One region of the Lysinibacillus sp. GbtcB16 genome, then DNA from elsewhere that is predicted to be linked to it. Evidence: riboswitches for the same ligand, from Rfam matches in the RefSeq annotation. Region 1 holds a riboswitch; each other region holds the start of a gene.
What was found. Region 1 has a riboswitch for cobalamin ahead of KVT27_RS17535 (ABC transporter substrate-binding protein). Riboswitches for the same ligand answer to the same signal wherever they lie in the genome.

Region 1 (7,788 bases):
AGAGTATGTGGCACAGCATGCTGAGGCAAAGGCGATTATTGCTCATGAAGCCATTTTTGCGGCAGTCCAGCATATTGCCGTAATCCCGTTAAAAATTAAAACAGGACAACAAGTAGCTGGCTGGCTTCATTATGAAACAATCATTCAAAGTGCCAGTGCCCAAACGATTGAATGTCAGTTGAACGAGGATGATGCTTCGACTATTTTGTACACATCAGGTACGACTGGGAAACCAAAGGGCGTATTGTTTAGCTATCGTAATATTTTAACGGTTACGCAAATGATTGCAGTTGAAATGGAGGTCAAGCCTGAAAGCCGTATATTGCTAATGATGCCATTAACTCATTCGGCTCCATTGCATTTATTTTTAATGGCAGGTGTATTTGTAGGCTCTACAAATGTGTTAACGCCAACTTTTACACCAGACTTATTAATGGATTCCATTGAACAGGAAAAAACAACCCATTTCTTTGGAGCACCTGTTGCTTATTTATTAACAGCACAGATGCCAAGATTGCAATCAGCTGATTTGTCCTCCATGAAATGGTGGGTATATGGAGGTGCACCTTTATCTGAAAACGAGGTTCGTTTCATTCAACAGTCATTCCGCACAACTAATTTAACATGTGTATATGGATTAACAGAGGCGGGACCAAGTGGATCATTGCTATTTGGCAAGGAACATGAAGGAAAGGCTGGGAGTATTGGACAGCGAGCACCTTTAGGTACAGAGATACGTATTGTTAACGACAGTGGCGAAGATGTACCAGCAGGAGAAGTAGGGGAAATCGTTTTATTTGGTGAGGGTAATATGCTTGGCTACTACAGAGATGAAGCGGCAACCAATGCGGCCTTTATAGACGGTTGGTTAAAAACAGGAGATCTAGCTCGTAAGGATGAAGACGGTTTTATTTGGATTGTTGATCGAAAAAAAGATGTGATTATTTCGGGTGGAGTCAATATTTATCCGAAAGAAATTGAAGATTGCCTTTTAAGCTTTGAGGGGATATTTGAAGCGGCAGTGGTTGGTGTTCCACATCCACAATGGGGAGAGACAGTGAAGGCTGTTTATTCCGCTAAACAGGATATTAATGAAGAGGCTCTAAAAGATCATTTAGAGGGGCAGCTTGCTAAGTATAAAATACCGCGTATTTTTGAAAAAGTGGAAGCGCTACCAAGGAATGCGTCAGGCAAAATTTTAAAACAATCTTTAAAAGGACAAGAGGTGAGATAGCATGAAAGTTTTACAACAGGAAATAGCAGGCACAAGTAATTTCTTTACAGATGATGATACGCTTCAAAAAGTGTTGGAAATGATGCTGGATAAAGAATTTTTATCTTATGCGCATCGGGAATTGATGGACTTTGGTGAGCTATGTGCGGGTGCTATAGACGTGAGGGCGAAACATACTGATCGACAAGGAGAGCCTCGCCTTCAAAGGTATAATGCCTATGGCGAAGAGGTTTCAGAGGTATGGGTCAATGACGGCTACAAAAAAACAATTGAGGAGACATATAATACGGGGATTGTTGGCTATGTGCATAAAGATATTCCCCAACTAGGTCACAAAGGGAATTATGTCTATAGTTTTGCACAAGGTTATTTACTGTCACATGCGGAGCCCGGTTTTTATTGCCCTGTGACGTTAACGATGGCCACTGCCTATTTATTAGACCATTATGCAGAGGAAGAAGTTAAGCAGCGCTTCTTACCGCATGTTTGTGCAACAGGCGATATGGAGCTATATGAGGGAGCGACTTTTTTAACAGAGCGACAAGGAGGCTCGGATGTTGGTGCGAATGTAGTAGAAGCAAAACTTGTGGGGAATGAATACCGCCTCTATGGTGAAAAGTATTTTGCCTCCAATGCAGGGATGTGTGGGGTTGCAATGGTATTGGCACGAATAGAGGGTGCACAAGCAGGCTCTAAAGGATTAACCCTATTTGCAGTTCCATGGCGAAATGAAGATGGATCGGCTAACCATCTTCGTATTCGACGACTAAAAGATAAATTAGGTGTGAAAGCCGTTCCATCTGGTGAGGTTGAGTTTGATGGAGCACTCGCGTATGTAGTTGGTGATCAAAATAAAGGGATTTATTATATGCTGGAGGCGCTTAATTTATCAAGAATTTGTAATGCTGTGGCATCCATTGGTATTATGCGCCGTGGCTTCTTAGAGGCGAAGCACTATGTGTCAAATCGATATGCCTTTGGTAAACCTTTAACACAGTATCCTATGATCCAGGATACATTAGGTAAATATGCCGCTAAGCTGCATGTAGAAGTAGCCACGATTTTTGATCTTATTCAATTATACGATAAAGTGACAAGTGGTCAGGGAACAGAACAAGACATCATCATGAACCGTTTATATATTGCCATTATGAAAAAGGAAACGGCAGAGCAAGCGGTCCATTATGCAAGTGAAGCAATTGAGCTACATGGCGGGAATGGCTATATTGAGGACTTTGTAACACCACGCTTACTGAGAGATGCGCAAGTGTTGACGGTATGGGAGGGTACGGCTAATATACTAGCTTTGGAGCTTATTCGCTTAGTGGATAAATACAGGGCACATGAATTGTTTGTTCAAGAGATGGGCGCGCGATTAGAAGTTTTAACAGACCATTCATTAGTGAAAATCGTTCAAGAGCAATTAACTAAACTATCGGCAACCTTACAAATTTTTAGTACTCTCGATGAAGCGACAAAAACGTTTGAAGCAAAGGATGTTGCCAAAAAAATGGCTCAATTATATGAAAGTGTCGTAGCCGTTGAGTGGGCACAAAAATTTGGTGGGAAATATGACAAACTAGCGGATGTTTATTTAGAGCAAACTTGGTCATTACGAACGATTGGTGCTCCGATGAAAACCATACAGTATTTTGCTGAAATCGTCTAATAACCTTTGGAGTCGCCTTGAGATAGAGGCGACTTTTTTTAATTTCATGTATAATAAAATCAACTGAATAGTATAAAGGTTCTTTACTTATGTAAAGTGAAAAGGGAAATCGGTGTAATTCCGATGCGGTCCCGCCACTGTAAGTGTGAGTTTTTTCAAATGATGCCACTGAAGATTTCGGGAAGGCTTGAAAAAACGTAATGCACAAGCCAGGAGACCTGCCTTTATAGCATAGACATGACAGCCTACGAGGATAGGATGGTGGATTTTGTATCAGTTTTTTGGTGCGATTTTGACCCCTCATCATTCGAAGATGAGGGGTCTTATTTTGATGGAACAATATTTCTAACACCTGAACGCACAAATCAACGAAGGAGGATTCACATGAAGAAATTTTGGAAAATAGGGGTATCGGCATTTTTAACGATAGGGTTGCTAGCAGCTTGTGGACAAGAGGCACAAAAAGACAATTCCACACCTACAAAAGAACAAACACAACAAGAAACATCTAAGGCGGAAGAAGCAACATTCCCTATGACTATAACGGATGCTATTGGGAAGGATATTACACTAGAGGCTCCTCCTGAGAAAATAGTGTCACTTATTCCAAGTAATACAGAAATATTGTTTGGCCTAGGTTTAAAGGATGAAATAGTAGGGGTTACAGACAACGACGATTATCCACCAGAGGTAGCTGAAAAAGAAAAAGTTGGTGGCATGGAGTACAATATTGAACAAATTATTGCCTTAAAGCCAGATATCGTTTTTGCTCATGAATCTAGCATGTCTCTTTCGGAATCAGCTATAGCACAGCTAGAATCGGCGGACGTGAAAGTATTTGTTGTAAAAAATGCCCAAGATTTTAATGAAACCTATACAACGATTGAACAGCTTGGGCGTGCTACAGGGAAATTACCAGAAGCCGAAAAAATCATTGCTGACATGAAGGCGAAAGTGGAAGAGGTTCAGGGGAAAGTGAAAGACGTTGAACCTAAGAACGTTTTTGTAGAAGCCTCTGATGAACCTAATATTTATACAGCTGGACAAGGTACATTTATGAACGCAATGCTTGAGATGATCCATGCAAAAAATGTAGCAGCAGATGGTGATAATTGGTATGAAATTGGTGCAGAACAAATTATCACAAAAAATCCAGATGTCATCGTGGTGACATATAGTTATGTACCTGATATTTTAACAAAAATACCAAAGCGTGCTGGTTTCGATACAATAAATGCAGTGAAAAATAATGCTATTGTGCAAGTAGATGAAAGCACAACAAGCCGTCAGGGACCACGTTTAGCGGATGGCCTTGAGGAATTAGCAAAAGCTATCTACCCTGAGGTATTTAAGTGAAAAAAGTAGCAACAGCCTATGTATTAACATGTACGCTTCTTATCATTAGCATCTGGTGTGGCGTCGCTATAGGCTCTGTTCATATTCCGATAGAAGTGCTGTGGAATCAGTCAGTTGATGAAACAGCTGCCAATATCTTTTGGAAAATTCGCCTGCCCCGTGTGCTTTTAGCGGGGCTAGTAGGAGCTTCTCTCGCCATTGCGGGAGCGGCTTTCCAAGGCTTGCTCAAAAATCCATTAGCAGATCCATATACATTAGGTATTTCATCTGGTGCTTCTGTCGGCGCAGTCATGACAATCTTTTTTAGTATTTCTATGCCTGTTGTAGGCTTGTATGCCTTACCTACCTTTAGCATGATAGGCGCGATTATTACAATGGTGATAGTGATGAGCTTTGCTAGAGTAGTGGACCGTTCTTTAAAGATGGAAACACTGATTTTAACAGGTGTTATCTTTAGTTCATTTTTAGGATCGTTAATCTCGTTAATGATTGCTTTATCGGGAGAGGAACTGCGCCAAGTAATCGGCTGGCTACTCGGTTCTGTTTCTATGCGTGGCTGGCCATATGTTCAAATGATTATCCCATTTGTCATTGTTGGTTCCCTTATGCTGTGGACACAGAGACGTGAGCTTAATGTTTTGTTATATGGGGAAGAAAGAGCGAAGCATTTAGGTGTCAATGTAAAGCGAAGTAAGTATTTGATTTTAGTAGGTGGCTCCATGCTAACTGGAGCAGCAGTTGCTGTTTCAGGCACAATTGGCTTTGTAGGGTTAGTTGTACCACATATGACAAGAATGATTTGGGGTTCTGATCACCGTCATTTACTTCCATTATCATTTTTTAATGGGGCAACATTACTTATTATTTGTGATTTAGTTGCAAGAACCATCATCTTGCCAAGGGAACTGCCCATTGGTGTCATTACTGCATTTATTGGAGCGCCTGTTTTTTCCTATATTTTTTATAAGCAACGAAGAGGCAAGGGGGTACGGGCGTGATTGTTGTTGAACATCTATCAGGTGGTTATGAAGACGTACCGATCGTCAAGGATATAAGCTTTACAGTTGGAAAAGGAAAGATTCTTGGCATTTTAGGGCCAAATGGTAGTGGGAAATCAACATTATTAAAGGTAATGAGTGGTATTTTACCAGCAGTTGAGGGCACGATTTCTATTGATGGAAAAAGCATTCTTTCCTACAATGCCCGTGCTTTAGCAAAAAAAATGGCTGTTTTACCACAGCTCCATGCGAACGCTTTCTCAAACAGTGTAAGAGAGGCTATTTCGCTTGGACGTTATCCACATCAAACAGGCTTTTTTTCAAGTTGGTCTGAGCAAGATGAACAAGCAGTTCAACATGCAATGCTGCAAACAGGCATAAAACGTTATGAGCATACACCGATGGAATTCTTATCGGGTGGTGAACAGCAAAGAGTTTTTGTTGCACAGGCTCTTGCTCAAACTGCGGAAATTTTACTGCTAGATGAGCCGACAAATCATTTAGACATTGCCCATCAGCGGCAAATTTTAGATATGGTGCGGAAGGAAGCTGTGGAGTGTGGTTTAACGGTAGTGATGGTATTACATGATATGAATTTAGCCTCTCTCTATTGTGATGAATTATTGCTCATGGAAAGTGGACAAATGAGAGCTTTCGGGGCACCACATGAAGTATTAATTGCTTCTCAGATTGAAGAAATTTATCAAGCACGAGTAGCTACTTATGCTCATCCAGAAATTCCTAAACCGCAAATTACGATGATGCCTGCAGCAAGCGACTATCAACAGCGAGCTGTAATAAAAAAAGAACATTTTATAATAACGGAACACTTTATTCAGCTTCAGTCAGAGATTCCTATAAAAACGGTATCCTCTGCTGTCCATAACCCTGGAATTGGATGGCATAATTGCTTGTTAAACCGCTCTGTTCCTAGTGATTATGTGATTAGTGATGTAAAGAGAGAGGTTAATGAATTTTTGCAAAGAGGCCATTTTTCGCCTACGAATACAGTTGTCATGCTGACAGCAGTGCCAACAGCTCTTGTGGCGATCAATGAAATTTCTGCACCATTTGGCAGTGTGATAGTAGCTGTTACTGCTGGTGTAGGGAATGCAGTAGATGTATCTCGTGTGCACGAAAGGCAGGATAAACCATATATTGGTACTATTAATACATGGGTAATTATCAACGGCTGTTTATCGGAGGAAGCATTTTTTCAGGCCATGATGACAGCTACAGAAGCGAAAACGAAAGCTATGCAATCAGAAAATATTCGTGATGAGCGTAGTGGAACGATTGCTACAGGTACTGCTACAGATAGCCTTTTAATTGCAGCAACTCAAAAAGGGAAAGAAATGTTATATGGTGGTCCTATTACGGAAGTTGGTAAAATGATTGCAAAGGGTGTTTTTGAAACTACGGTTCAGGCTATCAGAAATTACAAAAATCAATTTTAGGAGATGAGCGAAATGAAGCTGTACACAAAAACAGGGGATACGGGTAAAACAAGTCTTATAGGAGGACGCGTTGATAAAGATAGTTTACGTGTTGAAACGTATGGGGCTATTGATGAATTAAATTCTTTTATTGGTAAAGCTGTAAGTGAATTAGATCAAGCGCTATTCAAGGATATTTTAACGGATTTAGAAACTATTCAACATGAACTGTTCGATGCTGGTGGTGATCTAGCAAACGTGATGAAAGAACGACATTATAAGCTTACTGAACAACCAATTGAGGTGCTAGAGGCTCGTATTGATGCACTATCAGATGAGGCGCCACCATTACAACGTTTTATTTTGCCAGGAGGAGCACCAGCAGCTGCAACTTTACACATTGCGCGTACGGTTGCTCGGCGAGCAGAGCGTGAGATGGTGACACTTATGAAAGAAGTTGAAGATGTGCCAAAAGTTGTACAAAAATATTTAAATCGATTATCAGATTATTTATTTGCAGCCGCTCGTGTAGTAAATGCTCGATTAAATGTTGCGGATGTTGAATATATTCGCAGTGGAAATGTTTTTAAAAAATAAAATTTAGTTTTCTACAGAAAGTAAAAAATGCTACTTTGAAAAAAATCAGGGTGGCTTTTTTTCTTGTAAAATGTAAGAATATAAAATTATCAGAAATATTTCCGTTTTATGTTGACTGAATGCTCACTCATTTATTAGAATAGGAATATAATATCAAAGTGATGAACATTTCCGTATGAGGTAGCAAATTTATCACAAAGAGAGAAAAATTACGACAAACAAGGGGGGACCAACCATGAGTCCATTATTAATTGCTAACATTGTCTTAACAGTCGTGGTTGTACTTTATGCAGTAGGATTGTTCTTCTATCTGTTGAAAACACGCTATAAGTATGTGCAATTGGGGAAAAAGGTTGAGTTTGATGAAAGTGTAAAAGAACGACTTCGCTATATTATGGTCAATGTATTTGGCCAAAACAAGCTATTAAAAGATCCAAAGAGTGGTTTAATCCATGTAATGTTTTTCTATGGATTTTTAATGGTACAGCTAGGGGCGAT
Region 2 (7,788 bases), on a different contig from region 1:
GCTATAACTAAAAATGAAATAAGACAAATTGCTATTGAAAGCATGTCAAAAGTTAATTTACCTAATCCTGAGCGCCTTTTATACTATTATCCATTCCAATTAAGTGGGGGAATGCTACAGCGTGTGATGATTGCTTTGTCACTGGCAATTCAAGCCTCGGTATACATAGCTGATGAGCCAACGACAGCTCTTGATACAGTCAATCAAAAGCAGGTTTTGACATTATTTGATCGTATTCGCCTGGAAACACAGGCAGCCATCCTTCTTGTGACACATGATTTAGGCGTTATCGCTGAACTTGCTGATGATGTAGCCGTGATGTATAAGGGGAAAATAATTGAACAAGCGAATGTCTATGATTTTTTTGATGCACCTCAGCATCCTTATACAAAGAAACTATTACAATCCCGAATTATGTTTTAGAGGTGAAAAGATTGAAGCTACTAGAAGTGAGAAATATTGAGAAGAACTATGCACATAGACCGTTCATATTCAAGCGAAGACAGGATGCTCCTGTATTACAGAAAGTATCATTTTCACTTCAGGAGGGGGAATGCTTAGGAATTGTTGGACAAAGTGGCTCAGGAAAAAGCACATTGGGCCGAATTATATTAGGGATGGAAAGGCCAACAGCCGGTGAGATTCTATTTCAAGGGGTTAATCTTTATGATGCCACTAGCCAACAGAAAAAAATGATACGGAGAGATTTACAAGCAGTCTTTCAAAATAGTTATCATTCATTAAATCCAAAGCACACCATTTTTCAAATTTTAGAGGAACCATACCTAAATTTCGAGCATTATAGCTCAGCTGAGAGACATTATAAGGTAAAGGAATTACTTGATCATGTAGAGTTAGAAAAATCTATTGCCGAAAAGTATCCTTCCCAGCTAAGTGGGGGACAACAACAGCGTGTGAACATTGCAAGAGCGCTTGCCTTACATCCAAAATTAATTGTTTTAGATGAAGCCATTAGTAGTTTAGATATGATTTTGCAAAAACATATCATTCAATTACTACAGACACTACAAAAGGATTTGCAACTTGCCTACATTTTCATCTCTCATGACCTACAGGCTACACGCTTTATTTCAGATCGCATCCTTGTCATGCAAAATGGTCAGCTAGTAGAGGAAAGTATGAAAGGTGAACCATTTAAGCATTCCGCATCACTTGAGCTATGCAACGCGATTTTACCCACTCACCCTCGCGAAAGAATTCACAAGAATACTAGTATCTGAAATACCTTTGCGAATAAAATCCTTATTAAAATTCTTACATTGTTATTTGGAAAGCTTCGTAAAGGAGCTTTCGAACTCCCATATTTTGCCCTCTAGGTTGTTTAAGAGAGCGACCGTCCTCTGTTCCATATTATTCGGAAGTTCTTCCTTACTGAAATAGGTGAGGCTTAAGCTCTCACCATCTTTCATTTCCAATACACCCCTTACATGTTTAGCTCTATAAAGGTGAATGACTGTATAGATTTCATCGCCATTCGGATAACAGTAGTAATAATCAGGTCCTGTAAAAACACCGATAAACTCAAACTCTTTAGCCACGAGTCCAGTTTCCTCATAAAGTTCACGCGCAGCAACCTGCTCTAATGTTTCGTTTATTTCCATTGAGCCGCCAGGTAATCCCCAATCCAATGTATCTGAACGATGTTGAAAGAGTATTTTCTTATCATCATTAACAACAAGAACTGTCGAACCAACGTTTATAATCGGTCTATTACCGATAAGCTTTCTTAATTCTGTTATATAGCCCATCCCGTCACTCCTCGTTTCATCGTAATGCAAAACAAATCGCTTTTTTAAAGCAGACTTCATAAATATAGCTCCATTGGGATTGATTAACAATCTTTTTTTTGAGCGAAATAATGCTTAAATATGCAGAATAGTTCGTCAAAAATGAAAAATAGCTTTTTATAATCAGTCTTTTCTGAATTTTACCTATGTTGATTGTTTGGAAACCTCTATGTTAAGGTAAAAAGACAAATTGAATATGCTAAATTTTGGTGGTTCAAATGGGTTTGATTCCATTTGATTAAAAGGGAAGTTGGTGTGAGTCCAACACTGTCCCGCAACTGTATGTAGGAGTTCCATAACGAGACCACTGTTTTGTTCTTCAAAACGGGAAGGTGTTATAGGAATGTTGATGATAAGTCAGGAGACCTGCCGCTAAATAAGCATCAATTGACCTACGAGGATAGGGAGGTGTTAGCTACTGTATGATGAGTGTGAATGGATGTAAGTTCACTGTTTTTTGTTCTGTCATACTTTTGTAGATTAACAACTTCTAAAGGGGTAGAAGTTGTTTTTTTGTTGTTCTTTCGAGTTTGAATGGTAACGCTTACAAGAATGATTAAACAAAGGGGTTGTAATCCATGGAGTTAACGTATTCACCAGGTCTTGATGGAGTTATTGCTGCGGAAACAAAACTGTCTTTCTTAGACGTAGTAGAAAGCCAAATTGTTATACGGGGCTACGATTTGATTGAACTATCTCAGCGATATTCCTATTTAGATATTGTCCATTTATTATTGCACGGAAACCTACCAACTACTGAGCAACAAGCTGAATTACAGGATAAATTGAAAGAAAACTATCACGTTCCACAAGAGCTTGTTCAAATTTTTAACTTATTACCAAATGGGACACATGCTATGGACGGCCTTAGAACTGGAATTTCAGCGTTAGCAGGGTATGATCAGCACATCAATGATCGATCGACTGAAAGGAATGTAACACGAGCATATCGACTTTTAGGTGGCATGCCCAACATCGTTGCGAATAGCTACCGTGTATTAAATGGTCAAGATGTTGTCAAACCGGATAGTCAGCTTTCTTATAGTGCTAATTTTTATTACATGATTACTGGAAGAAAACCAACACCATTAGAAGAAGAAATTTTTGACCAATCACTTGTTTTATATAGTGAACATGAAATGCCGAATTCGACTTTTGCTGCTCGTGTTATTGCCTCCACACAATCCGATCTGTATGGTGCTCTAACTGGTGCTGTCGCATCATTGAAAGGAAATTTGCATGGTGGGGCGAACGAGGCAGTCATGTATATGCTGCTTGAAGCTAAGACTGTAGAAGGCTTTGAAGCGATGCTGAAAAACAAGCTCAAAAATAAAGATAAAATAATGGGCTTTGGCCATCGGGTCTATATGAAAAAAATGGACCCAAGAGCGCAGATCATGAAAGAAGCTTTGTATAAATTATGCTTGGAGCAAGGTGATGACCGCTTATATCACATGTGTGAAGCTGGTGAAAAAGTGATGGTGGAGGAAAAAGGCTTGTATCCAAATTTAGATTATTACGCTGCGCCAGTGTATTACATGCTGGGTCTACCAATTGAATTATATACGCCTATTTTCTTTGGCTCTCGAACGATCGGTTTATGTGCACATGTGATCGAACAACATGACAATAATCGATTATTTAGACCTCGTGTTCATTATATAGGCGAGCGTCATAACCTTGAAGAATTGTCGGTATAATCAAGTTTTAACAACTCGCCACAGAGCTGATGGACATTCTGACCAATGCCCATCAGCATACTAGTATATCAAATGCATACCTTGAAAGGAAGATATAGATGATTAAAACGAATGAAAAAACGATGACAGACCAGCTTCTTATTGATATTGCGGATTATGTATTAAACACAAAGATTACGAGCGAAGAAGCTTACGAAACGGCTCGATATGTTTTATTGGATACGTTAGGTTGTGGCATTTTAGCTTTACAATATCCTGAATGTACAAAACTTCTAGGTCCTGTAGTACCAGGTACAGTCGTTCCAAATGGTACTCGTATTCCAGGAACATCCTATGTCCTTGATCCAGTAAAAGGTGCCTTTAATATCGGTTGTATGATCCGTTGGCTGGATTATAACGATACATGGTTGGCGGCAGAATGGGGGCATCCTTCTGATAATCTAGGTGGCATTTTAGCTGTAGCCGATTATTTGAGTCGTGTACGTGTTGCAGAAGGGCAAGAGCCTCTCCAAATAAAAGACGTTTTAGAAATGATGATTCAAGCTCATGAAATACAAGGAATACTTGCACTCGAAAATAGCTTAAATCGTGTTGGCTTAGATCACGTCTTATTTGTCAAAATAGCGACAACAGCTGTAGTAACAAAGGCTTTAGGTGGCACTCATCAAGAAATTGTCAATGCCTTATCAAATGCTTGGATTGATAATTCAAGTTTAAGAACCTATCGACATGCTCCTAATACAGGCTCTAGAAAATCATGGGCTGCTGGCGATGCTACAAGCAGGGCCGTACAACTAGCAATGATGGCTGTGAAGGGGGAAATGGGCTATGCAACTGCATTGTCTGCACCAGGCTGGGGATTCCAAGATGTGCTCTTTAATAAGGAAGAATTAAAGCTTGCGAGACCACTTGCATCTTATGTTATGGAAAATGTCCTCTTTAAAGTGTCTTACCCTGCAGAATTTCATGCTCAAACGGCTGCAGAATGTGCTGTTCATTTACATCCTGAAGTAAAGAATCGCCTAGCTGAAATTGACCGCATTGACATTACGACGCATGAATCAGCCATACGAATTATCGATAAAGAAGGGCCACTTCACAATCCTGCTGATCGTGATCACTGCCTTCAATACATTACAGCTATTGGTCTTATTTATGGTGACATTACAGCAGATCACTACGAAGATGAGGTGGCTGTAGACCCACGCATTGATGACTTGCGACATAAAATGGTTGTCGTGGAAAAAAGACAATATACAATCGATTATTTAGACCCTGATAAACGATCCATTGCGAATGCTGTTCAAGTTTATTACAAAGATGGTACATCATCCGAGCTAATTGAGTGTGAATATCCTTTAGGACATCGTTTCCGTCGTGAGGAAGCATTTCCACAGATCATTAATAAATTCCAGCAAAACATTCGTACGCATTATTCTCAAAAACAACTCCATACAATAAATGAGGTTTGTGCAAATAAAGAGCTGCTTGAACAAATTGCTGTCCATGAATTTATTAATTTATTTATTTAATTTAGAAGGATTCCGAACGCAACAAAAAGGAGGTTTTTAACAATGGCGTGGATTGTCCAAGAAGCGAAGACACAAAAACAATTAGCTGAACAATTTAAAGCTCTTATTGCTCGTTCATCTATTTTGCAAATACCAGGAGCACATGATGCAATGGCTGGTTTAATGGCTAAAAAAGTTGGCTTTGAGGCATTGTATCTTTCGGGTGCCGCTTATACAGCGAGTAGAGGCCTACCAGACTTAGGAATGATTTATTCAAATGAAATCGCTCAGCGTGCTAGTGATATTATTCGGGCTACTAATTTACCTATGCTAGTGGATATTGATACGGGCTTTGGTGGTGTATTAAATGTTGCCCGTACTGCTTGTGAAATGGTAGAGGCAGGGGTTGCTGCCGCACAGCTAGAGGACCAAAATCTTCCTAAAAAATGTGGACATTTAAATGGCAAAACTCTTATTTCAATAGAGGAAATGATACAAAAAATAAAAACGATTAAACAAATAGCCCCTACATTAGTAATTATTGCTCGCACGGATGCAAGGTCTGTTGAAGGCTTAGAGCAGGCTATTCTAAGAGCCAAAGCATATGTTGCTGCTGGGGCAGATGCTATTTTTCCAGAGGCATTACAAACTGACAAGGAGTTTAAACAATTTGCCAATGAGTTAGATGCACCCTTATTAGCCAATATGACTGAATTCGGTCAAACTCCTTATTATACCGCTAAGGAATTTGAAAAAATGGGCTACTCGATGGTCATTTATCCTGTTACGTCTATGAGAGTTGCAGCGAAAGCATACGAGCGTGTATTTGAATTAATAAAAAATACTGGAACACAACAAGAAGCAGTTGAGGATATGCAAACAAGAAGCGAATTATATGAAACGATTTCCTACTATCAATTCGAGGATTTAGATCGTGAATTAGCAAAAACCATCTTACCTAAGGAGGAAATAAAGTAGGAGAGCTGAATGGCTTTTCTCCACTTTCTTTCAAGGAGGACTCATATGGATCGACTAGAAGACAAAATGACAATCTTTACACCAGAGGATTTTCATGATGAAGAAGAGCTCATTGCAAAAACTGCTGAGCTCTTCATTAAACAGGATGTCTCACCGAATATGTCATCTATTGAACTGCAGCAATATGCGATCACTCGTCAACTATTTCAAAAAGCAGGTGATCTTGGTTTACTGGCTATTGAAATTCCCGAGGCCTATGGAGGACTCGAGCTCAATAAAACAATTTCCGGTCTTGTAGCAGAGAAAATGGGTTTTGGGGGCTCTTTCAGCGTTTCCTACAATATCCATGCTGGGGTGGGCACATTACCCTATGTCTATTTTGGCGATGAGGAGCAAAAGCTGAGGTACTTACCAAAGCTTGCATCTGGAGAATGGATTGGTGCCTATGCACTTACAGAGTCCGATGCAGGCTCTGATGCACTGCGCCCCAAAACGAATGCTAGATTAACAGAAGATGGTACAGCATGGATAATAAACGGAGAAAAGCAATGGATTACGAATGCTCAGCTAGCAGACGTCTTCGTTGTTTTTGCCCAGACGCATAATGGAATGACTGCGTTGATTGTCGAACGTTCCTTTAAAGGGGTATCTGTAGGTCAGGAAGAGGAGAAAATGGGCATTAAAGGCTCTTCAACGGCAACGCTCATTTTAGAAGACGTGATGGTACCAATTGATCATGTTCTTGGAGAGGTTGGCAAAGGGCATATCGTCGCTATGAACATCTTGAATATGGCTCGTCTAAAGCTTGCCTTTTCCAATATAGGAACGGCCAAACAGGCATTTCAATTAGCAGTGAATTACGGGAAGGGACGGAGACAATTTGAACGATCTATCGTTGATTTTACAATGATACAGGAAAAACTTGCTGACATGGCCGTTTTGATTTATGGAGCAGAAAGTGCTGCATACCGAACGGCTGGAAAAATGGATGAGGCTATTGCATCAGGAAGTAAGGAAACGGTGGTTCAGAAAATATCCGGATTTGCACTCGAATGCGCACTCCATAAAGTACATTGTTCCGAAGCACTTGGAAAAATTGCTGATGAAGCTGTCCAAATACATGGTGGATATGGTTATATGCAAGATTATGATGTGGAACGTTTGTATCGGGACGCAAGAATTAGCCGTATTTTCGAAGGTACAAATGAAATCAATCGCCTCACATTGGCAAAAATGCTGTGGAAAAAAAATATACAAACAACTGCAATAGCAGATGATTTTATGCACTGTCAGCCATTCGAAAATAATCACCATTATATCCTTCTCTCCAAGCATTTGATGCAACTAGCAATTACAGTCATTACGAATGCACAGATTCAACTCGAGCAGGAGCAAGAATTTATGCGTTTGTTGGCGGATATAGCCATGGAAAGCTATGTCATGGAATCAGCCTGGCTGAGGTCGAAAAAAGCTGTACATGAGCAAACAAAACAATTGATGACAGACATATTATGCCAGGAGGGTTACCGCAAAATAGAAGAAAGTGCAATTACTATTATTACGGCCGCTGAAAGCAATGAGCAAAAACGAGTAAGCTTGCTAAATAGTATTCGACAGTTAAATATTCCACTACGGCAAAATCTATTTATGAAAAAAAGGATACTTGCGAGAACATTCATTGACAACCCAAAAATGATTAGTTAGGAGGAGCAACATGATTGATACATTGGCAAACGTTACGAAAGAGGGGTCTATTGCTATTATTCATTTAGATCATCCACCTGCAAACAC
Region 3 (7,788 bases), on a different contig from region 1:
AATATTATAGTGATGGAATATATTCGTGGACAGAGTGTGGCAGATGGGGGATCAGAATTCAATCGTCTATCCATTGATCGCAGACAATTTGCTAGAACAGTATTATATTCTTTTTTTGAACAGATGCTTTTTTCAGGTATTTTTCATGCTGATCCTCATCCAGGAAATATTCACATTGATGAGAAGGATGGTACACCCGTATTGCTCGATTTTGGAGCAGTTGGAAGATTGGGGGCCACACAACAAGAGGGCTTAAAGCTATTTTTAATGGGTATTCAGCTCAATGACTCCAGTGTCTTGTACGATGGCTTAACACTATTAGTGGAAAATGCCGATCATGCGGAACGTGCAAGAATGGAACAAGCAATCGATCAAATTTTACTAAAAATCTCGTATGTTGACCGCATACCAACAGAAGAATTAATACATGCTTTATTTACAGTGGTGCGGGATTTTGGGCTAGCCTTTTACCCAGCGGTAGGTTTAGCACTCCGCTCGTTGGTGATATTAGATGGAACATTAAGGGTAATTGATTCACGTTTTGATATTTTTACAGAAGCTAAGGATTTCTCTGCTACATATATGCGTGCTTCTTTCCTAAAACCATTTAAAGAACCAATGGCTACAAAAGAACGGCTGCAAGAGGAATTATCGATGCTGATACCAACTTTGCGTAAAATGCCAAGAAGAGTGGATCAACTAATTCAGCGTGTAGAGAGTGGAAAAATTATTTTACATCACGATATATTCTCTGATGAGCATAATGCCCGATTCATTACCAACTTGTTTTCCCGATTCGTACTGCTTTTAGTAGGGATTACATTTGGAATTATATCTGTGGCTCTTTTAGCAATCTCACAATTTATCCATGATTCTTATGCAGTATATTTAAACACAGCTGCTTATTTAGGTTTATTTTTATGTGCAATTTTGTTAGTAAGGTTATCGATACAGGCATTGCGTTCCATGAAGCAGTAGGTAGGGATTATTCCCCTACCTCTTTTTTTTGAAACATTTCCAAGTAATATTACAAAAACATTACAAAGTAGGTCGTGTGACTATTGTCGAATTAGCTAATAACAGACTTGTGTAGAATATATAAGTGTATTGTAGAATAATCGGTATTTTACGCGAATGTTACAGAAATGTTTCGAATTTTACTAATGTATTAAATAGATAGGAAATAGTATAAAAGTTATGCTGAAAATGCTAAACTTTAAAAGGCTAAAACAAATATATAAGAACAATTGATTAAATATAGGATCGTTCAACAGATTACATAGAGTATTCAGAGCGAAATTGATAAATGAAGGGAATTGAAGGTACGTGGGTAAGCGCAATAAATGGCGTAAGTCGATGGTGCTCGCTTTAGCACTAGCAGGCGGCTTATTATTTAATACAATTCAACCAACAGAAGTACATGCTGAAGAAACTTCTCAACAAATGATTGAGAAAAAGGCTGAAATAGATGCACAAGTTAAAAAATTACAAGAAGAACTAACGAATTTACAAAAAGAGATCGACGAAAAAGTAAAAGTTTTTAAACAAGTACAAGCGGAAATTAAAGAAGTAGATGCTAGTATTGTTGAAACAAAAAAACGTATTGAGCAACGTTCTAAAATCTTAAGTGAACGTATGGCTGCATACCAAGCACAAGACAACACAGTGGGTGTTTATTTAAATGTAGTTCTTGAAGCAAAAAGCTTTGCTGATTTAATGGACCGTGTCGTAGCGGTTAAAACATTAATGGATGCTGACCAAGAATTAGTGGATCAACAAGAAGCTGACAAAGCGAGCTTAGAGCAACAAAAAGCCATTCTAGATGAAAAACAAAAAGAGCTTCAAAAGCAATTCCAAGAGCTTCAACAAAAGGAAAGCGAAATGGAAGTGAAAAAGGCTGAAAATGAAGCAAAATCATTAGCTCTAAAAGCTCAAATTGCTACAAAACAGGAAGAAGAACGTTTAGAAGCTGAACGTAAGGCAGCTGAAGAAGAAGCGGCTCGTTTACGTGCTCTTCAAGCAGCAACGCCAGTAGTACAAGCTACTCAAAATAACGGTGATGGTCAACAACCACAAAAAATTATCGTTGGTTCAGGCGCTGGTACTGCCTCTTCAGGTGATGCTATTTCTACAGCAAAACAATTCCTTGGTCGTCCATATGTTTGGGGTGGTAGTAACCCAACTTCTGGATTTGACTGCTCAGGTCTTGTACAATGGTCTTACAAACAAGCAGGCGTTTCTTTACCACGTACTGCATCACAACAATATTTAGCAACACAACGTATTTCTGCTGGGGAAGCACGCGTTGGTGACTTAGTATTCTTTAGCTATGGCTCAGGTGTAGCGCACGTAGGTATCTACTTAGGTAATAACACAATGATTGATGCTCAAAATAATGGTGTTGTCATTGAATCACTTGATTGGTGGAATCAATATTTAGTAGGCTTTGGTCGAATTCAATAAGCCTCTATAGTATATAGACGATTAACATGATAAAAAGGTCATCTTTGTAAGGGAAAAATACAAAGATGACCTTTTTTATTGGTATCAAATTTTGAAGTTTACTTTTATGATGCCTGTTTCCTTTAAGGCGATAAAGAAAATAATGACAAATGGCCCGACAAGTAAACCGATAATTCCAAATAACTGTAGTCCAATAAACATGGCAATTAATGTAGGTAAAGTTGATAACCCAATATGGTCTCCCATTAGTTTAGGCTCGACTACACGACGAATAATGAGTAAAATAGCAGCTAAGATGAATAATTTTACAGCAATAGCTGTGTTTCCCATTAAAAGGTGATAAAGCCCCCATGGTGCTAAAATAATAATGGAGCCTAAAAAAGGGACAATATCTATTAGCCAAATAATAATGGTCATGGTTATGGCATATTTCGGCTGGATTAATAAAAGTCCAATAAGTGTAACGCCTCCGATAATGAAGCTTACAAATAAATGTGCTTTCATATAGCCGAATGTCGCATCCTTTAAACGGTTTAAAATAATTTTTATTTTCTTTGCTGTGTTAGGCTTTAAATACTTATAAGTAATGCGCTTCAATTTCGGCAGATCTAGCATAAATAGGAATAGGGCAATCATATAGACGAGAAGACTGATAAATAGACTTGGAATCTCTGAAAAGAAGGCCGAAACTTTGCTATAATTAAAGAAGCTTAAAAACGTTTCTTCAATTTTCTTTATGAAATCCATTGTGGTTTTTTGAAGCGAAGTACTTACTTCAGGTGGAAAGTCTTCCGTGTATTTAGAAATATTTTCTTGCATATGAAGCCACATATCTGATAGCTTGGAAATATAATAGGGAGCTTGCTTAGACAATAAAATTATTTGCGTCATGATCTGCGTAATTGAAATATAGCAAATAATAGAAATGATAATGACACTCACTATGTATATAAAGGCAACTGCAATTTTTCGAGACATTTTCCAGCGCCTTTTAAAGAACATGACGATTGGTTCAAGGAAAAATGCGCTGATAGCTGCTAATATTAACGGCATAGATACCGGAATAATAAAGTAAGCGGCTATAATTAGGGACAGAATCACTAGCAATCGAAAAATCAATTTCCTAGCATTAAATTTATTCATAAACTCACCTTCTTTGCGAAAAAAATTAAGTTAAGTGTAACATAAATCAAGTTTTATGACGTTCTGAAACAATAAAGGTAGGGATAAATTATGGAAAAAGAGATTTTGCAACTTTTTAGTAATCTAACAGAGCGTGATCGAGATATTCAATATGAATCTTACGAGGAACTGATGAAAATTATGCAGGAGCCCGTAGATTGGACATATGCAGTGTGGGAACAGCTTGTACAAGCACTTACATATAAAAATGGGCATGCACGTGCACTTGCCGCACAAATTTTATGTGCTTTAGCTGCAAAAAGTGATCCCGAAGAAAGAGTATTAGAAGATTTTTTAAAGATTTGGGCAGTGACTTATGATGAAAAGCCCGTCACGGCAAGGCATACATTACAGGCTATTTGGAAAATTGGTTTAGCAGGCCAAGTACAAAGCGATTTAGTCGTATCTTATTTAGCCAAGAGATTTCAAACTTGTTTAGATGAAAAGCATCCTACTCTCATTCGCTATGATATTATTGTATCTTTAAAAAAATTATATGATCAAACGAGTGATCCTAAATTATTAGACATAGCCCATCGCTTAATCAATGAAGAGCAAAATGTTAAATATAAAAAGAAATATAAGTCAGCCATCCGTTCTTAGTAACGAGATGGTGTTTTTTGTGCAAACCTTTGGTAATGAGGAGATTAGTCAACTATAATATATGAAAAAAACAAAAGGGGTTAGGGAATGAGCATTTATAATTATTTAGTACGAAAGCCGAATGGTGAAATTTTATCAATGGAAACTTTTCGAGGAAAAACAATGCTAATTGTTAACACGGCCAATCAATGCCGATTTACATATCAATTTGAAGACTTACAAAAAATGTACGATAAATATGGCAAAAATAATTTTGTCGTTCTAGGATTTCCTTGTGATCAGTTTGGCCATCAAAATCCTGAAGATGGAGAGGAAACTGCGCATCTTTGTAAGGTCAACTATGGAGTTACGTTTCCCATTTTTGAGCTAGTCCAAGTAAATGGTGAGACGACACATCCTTTATTTAATTATTTAAAACATGAAGTCGATTTTCGTGAATTTGGAAAAGCAAGCATGCAGGAGAAAATGCTTGCTGAGGCAATTGTTCAACTTGCTCCAAGCTTTTTAGATGGTCGTAATATTCGCTGGAATTTTACTAAATTCCTAGTAGATGCAAGCGGAAAAACCATAGCTCGCTTTGAGCCTACAGACTCACAGCTTGATATTGAGCAAGCAATTGAAAAAGTATTGTAGTAGAGTGATTTTATGGGAATTGAAATACGTCTAAAACGGCTATCATTTTTGTACGCAACTATTTTTTCCTATCAATCTATGATAAACTGCTTTACAAGTGAATTATTCTTGCAGAATAAAGGTGCTAGCTAGCATAATCGGGAATTCGGTATAAGCCGAAGCTGTTTCCGCAACTGTAAGTACAGCTATTATAAAGATGAACCACTGTTTCATAGGAAAATGGGAAGGTTCTTTATAGCTCTTATAAATTATATAGGAGCGTTGTACAAGCCAGGAGACCGACCTTTATTTGAACGTATAACAACTCTTCGGAAGCTAGGAGGATATACGGCAAATACATAGGCAGTGTCGTGTTTCTATGACAATCATTATGTTATTTTCGTCGTTCCTTTGCGTGAGGAGCGACGTTTTTTTATGTTCTATAAAAGTGAGGATTTTCATTAAGAAAAAGGGGGACAGCAGGTTGAAAAAAGATACACGTTATTCTTGTTATCCTTTTATGCGAGAGAGGGCTTCAACTGTCGATTTTGAGATTCGCACAGATAGTTTAACAACGCATTTAGGGGTTGCGCTAGCTATAGTAAAGAAAGAGGATGTCCAAGTTGTTGCAGATGATTTAATGCAGATTTTACCTATGGCTTATCATGTGAATGGCTCGGTTCGTGGGAAGCTAGCAGTTACAGATGAGGATCTATCCTGGTTAAGTGAGCGCTATGATTTTTATGTAAGTCATGTGAAGGAAGAGATTCAAAATTTTGTTTTACCTCAAGGAACAGAGGCTGCTGCTGCTTTACATCTTTGTCGTAGTGAGGCGAAAAAATCATATCGAACTTTACACAAGGTTTCGGAAGAACGAGAGGTACCGACTATTCTCTTCGATTATTTAGGCTTATTAGCCAATGTATGTTTTGTAATGGCTGTCTATACGAATCAACAAGCTGGAATAGCTGAAATTCCGTTTATGAGTAAATCATATCCAATGAAAAAGAAAAAGGTGAATAATAATGAAGAAACTATTTAATTTACAATGGCTATCGGTTTTATTGCTAGCGCTCGTTTTAGCAGGTTGTGGAACTGCGGAAGATACAAAAAATAAAAATGGTTCTCAAGATGAACAAAAGATTGAGCAAACAAGTTACAAAGTAACCGATGATCGTGGCGTAGAAATAGAGTTTAAGGAAGTGCCAAAAACAGTTGTGTCCTTACAACCAAGTAACACAGAAATTCTATTTGCATTAGGGGTTGGCGATAAAATTGTAGGTGCCACTGAATATGATACATATCCAGAAGCCGCCCAAAAAATCGAACGTGTTTCTGATACTGTGAATTATAACAGTGAGCGAATTTTAGCGTTAAAGCCAGATGTTGTTATTGCGTATACGATTGGTGAGAAGGATGCACTTAAGCCACTCGAGGATGCAGGAATTAAAGTATTTGTTATTCAATCAGCGGCTACATTTGATGATGTATATGGAGATATCGAACAAATTGCAGCTGTTATGGATGTTAAGGATAAAGGCAAGGCATTAAACGAGGAAATTAAAGCAAAAATCGCTGATGTGCAAACAAAGGTTAAGGAAGTAAAAACACCAAAAAATGTTTATTTAGAAATTAGTCCGAAGCCAGAAATATATACAGCAGGCTCTAGCACTTTCCAACAAGAAATATTAAATGCGGCAAATGTAAAGAATGTGTTTGCAGATTTAGATGGCTGGAAGCAAGTATCTGAGGAAGATGTAATTGCGAGAAATCCAGACGTCATTTTAACAACAGTCAACTATACAGAAAATCCAATTGGAGAAATCCTTGCTCGTGATGGGTGGAATACGGTAACAGCTATTCAAAACAAGGCAGTTCAGTCCCTTGACACAGATATCTCAAATCGTCCAGGTCCACGTATCGGTGAAGCAGTTGAGCTTGTTGCTAAAGCTGTGTATCCAGAGTTATATAAATAAGATCGTAGAAAATGCTAGTTGTTTATTACAGCTAGCATTTTTTATTTTATTACCTAGTGTGAAAATTGGTATTCATGTAGTTTGTTCGATAGAATAAAGGTAAGAACGCTTATTAATATAGGGAGGTGTAGTTCAGTGAAGCAAGTACAAAAAAATATTCCGTTTGAGGCCGTTTATAATTTCCGAGATATGGGGGGATATCAAACGAGAGATGGGCGTGTTATAAGAAATGGCTTATTTTATCGCTCTGCCGCACTTGGTAAAATGACATCGACAGATAAAGAATTATTTGAAACATTAGGTATTAAAACAATTTTTGATTATCGTGACACAAATGAAGTACAACATAATCCTAATCCTGTGTTTCCACAAACTCGATATATTCAAATCCCTGCGAAGGGAAAGCATGCATTTGAAATGCCAACCAATACAGGTGGTAGAGAATTTTATAAAGTAGTTAACGCTGATATGTTCAAGGAATTTTATGCACAAATGCCTTTTCATAATCCCTCTTTTAAAGAATTAATGACGACTATACAAGACCCTGATAATTTAGGGCTAGTCCATCATTGCGCAGTTGGAAAAGACCGAACAGGAATTGGCGGAGCTCTTATTTTATTGGCTTTAGACGTACCTGAAGAGACCATTATGGAAGATTATTTAAATACGAATATTCATTTGCGTCCCATGGTAGAAAGAATGGCTCAAACGATCCAGCACCAGTATAATGAACAAGAATTACAGCAATTTTATGCTTTAATGTCCGCTCGTGAGGATTATTTACAGGCAGCGTTGGATGCTATGGATCATCGTTACGGCTCAAAGACAGCTTTTTTGGAGCAGGAGTTTGGTCTAACGGCTGATAAGCGTGAGCAATTACAGTCATATTGCTTAATCTAAATAAAATCCCTTTCACAAATTAGTGAGAGGGATTTTTTATGTGGAAGCGTTG

Region 2: another riboswitch for cobalamin. It lies ahead of mmgD (citrate synthase); the one in region 1 lies ahead of KVT27_RS17535 (ABC transporter substrate-binding protein).
Region 3: another riboswitch for cobalamin. It lies ahead of KVT27_RS22240 (hypothetical protein); the one in region 1 lies ahead of KVT27_RS17535 (ABC transporter substrate-binding protein).

What each region holds. Positions count from the first base shown of each region.
Region 1 is NZ_JAGXJV010000005.1:82,069-89,856, forward strand. Features, by position in the region: gene KVT27_RS17525 (class I adenylate-forming enzyme family protein) at 1-1,234, shown strand, start outside; gene KVT27_RS17530 (acyl-CoA dehydrogenase family protein) at 1,236-2,903, shown strand; cobalamin riboswitch at 2,963-3,143, shown strand; gene KVT27_RS17535 (ABC transporter substrate-binding protein) at 3,288-4,259, shown strand; gene KVT27_RS17540 (FecCD family ABC transporter permease) at 4,256-5,257, shown strand; gene KVT27_RS17545 (adenosylcobinamide amidohydrolase) at 5,254-6,714, shown strand; gene KVT27_RS17550 (cob(I)yrinic acid a,c-diamide adenosyltransferase) at 6,727-7,290, shown strand; gene KVT27_RS17555 (heterodisulfide reductase-related iron-sulfur binding cluster) at 7,526-7,788, shown strand, end outside.
Region 2 is NZ_JAGXJV010000001.1:1,783,129-1,790,916, reverse strand. Features, by position in the region: gene KVT27_RS08990 (ABC transporter ATP-binding protein) at 1-423, shown strand, start outside; gene KVT27_RS08985 (ABC transporter ATP-binding protein) at 426-1,241, shown strand; gene KVT27_RS08980 (NUDIX hydrolase) at 1,284-1,769, opposite strand; cobalamin riboswitch at 2,002-2,196, shown strand; gene mmgD (citrate synthase) at 2,387-3,508, shown strand; gene KVT27_RS08970 (bifunctional 2-methylcitrate dehydratase/aconitate hydratase) at 3,607-5,040, shown strand; gene prpB (methylisocitrate lyase) at 5,083-5,997, shown strand; gene KVT27_RS08960 (acyl-CoA dehydrogenase family protein) at 6,043-7,701, shown strand; gene KVT27_RS08955 (enoyl-CoA hydratase-related protein) at 7,712-7,788, shown strand, end outside.
Region 3 is NZ_JAGXJV010000017.1:12,346-20,133, reverse strand. Features, by position in the region: gene KVT27_RS22265 (ABC1 kinase family protein) at 1-978, shown strand, start outside; gene KVT27_RS22260 (C40 family peptidase) at 1,327-2,463, shown strand; gene ytvI (sporulation integral membrane protein YtvI) at 2,548-3,606, opposite strand; gene KVT27_RS22250 (hypothetical protein) at 3,697-4,248, shown strand; gene KVT27_RS22245 (glutathione peroxidase) at 4,336-4,881, shown strand; cobalamin riboswitch at 4,984-5,182, shown strand; gene KVT27_RS22240 (hypothetical protein) at 5,345-5,902, shown strand; gene KVT27_RS22235 (ABC transporter substrate-binding protein) at 5,886-6,836, shown strand; gene KVT27_RS22230 (tyrosine-protein phosphatase) at 6,972-7,736, shown strand.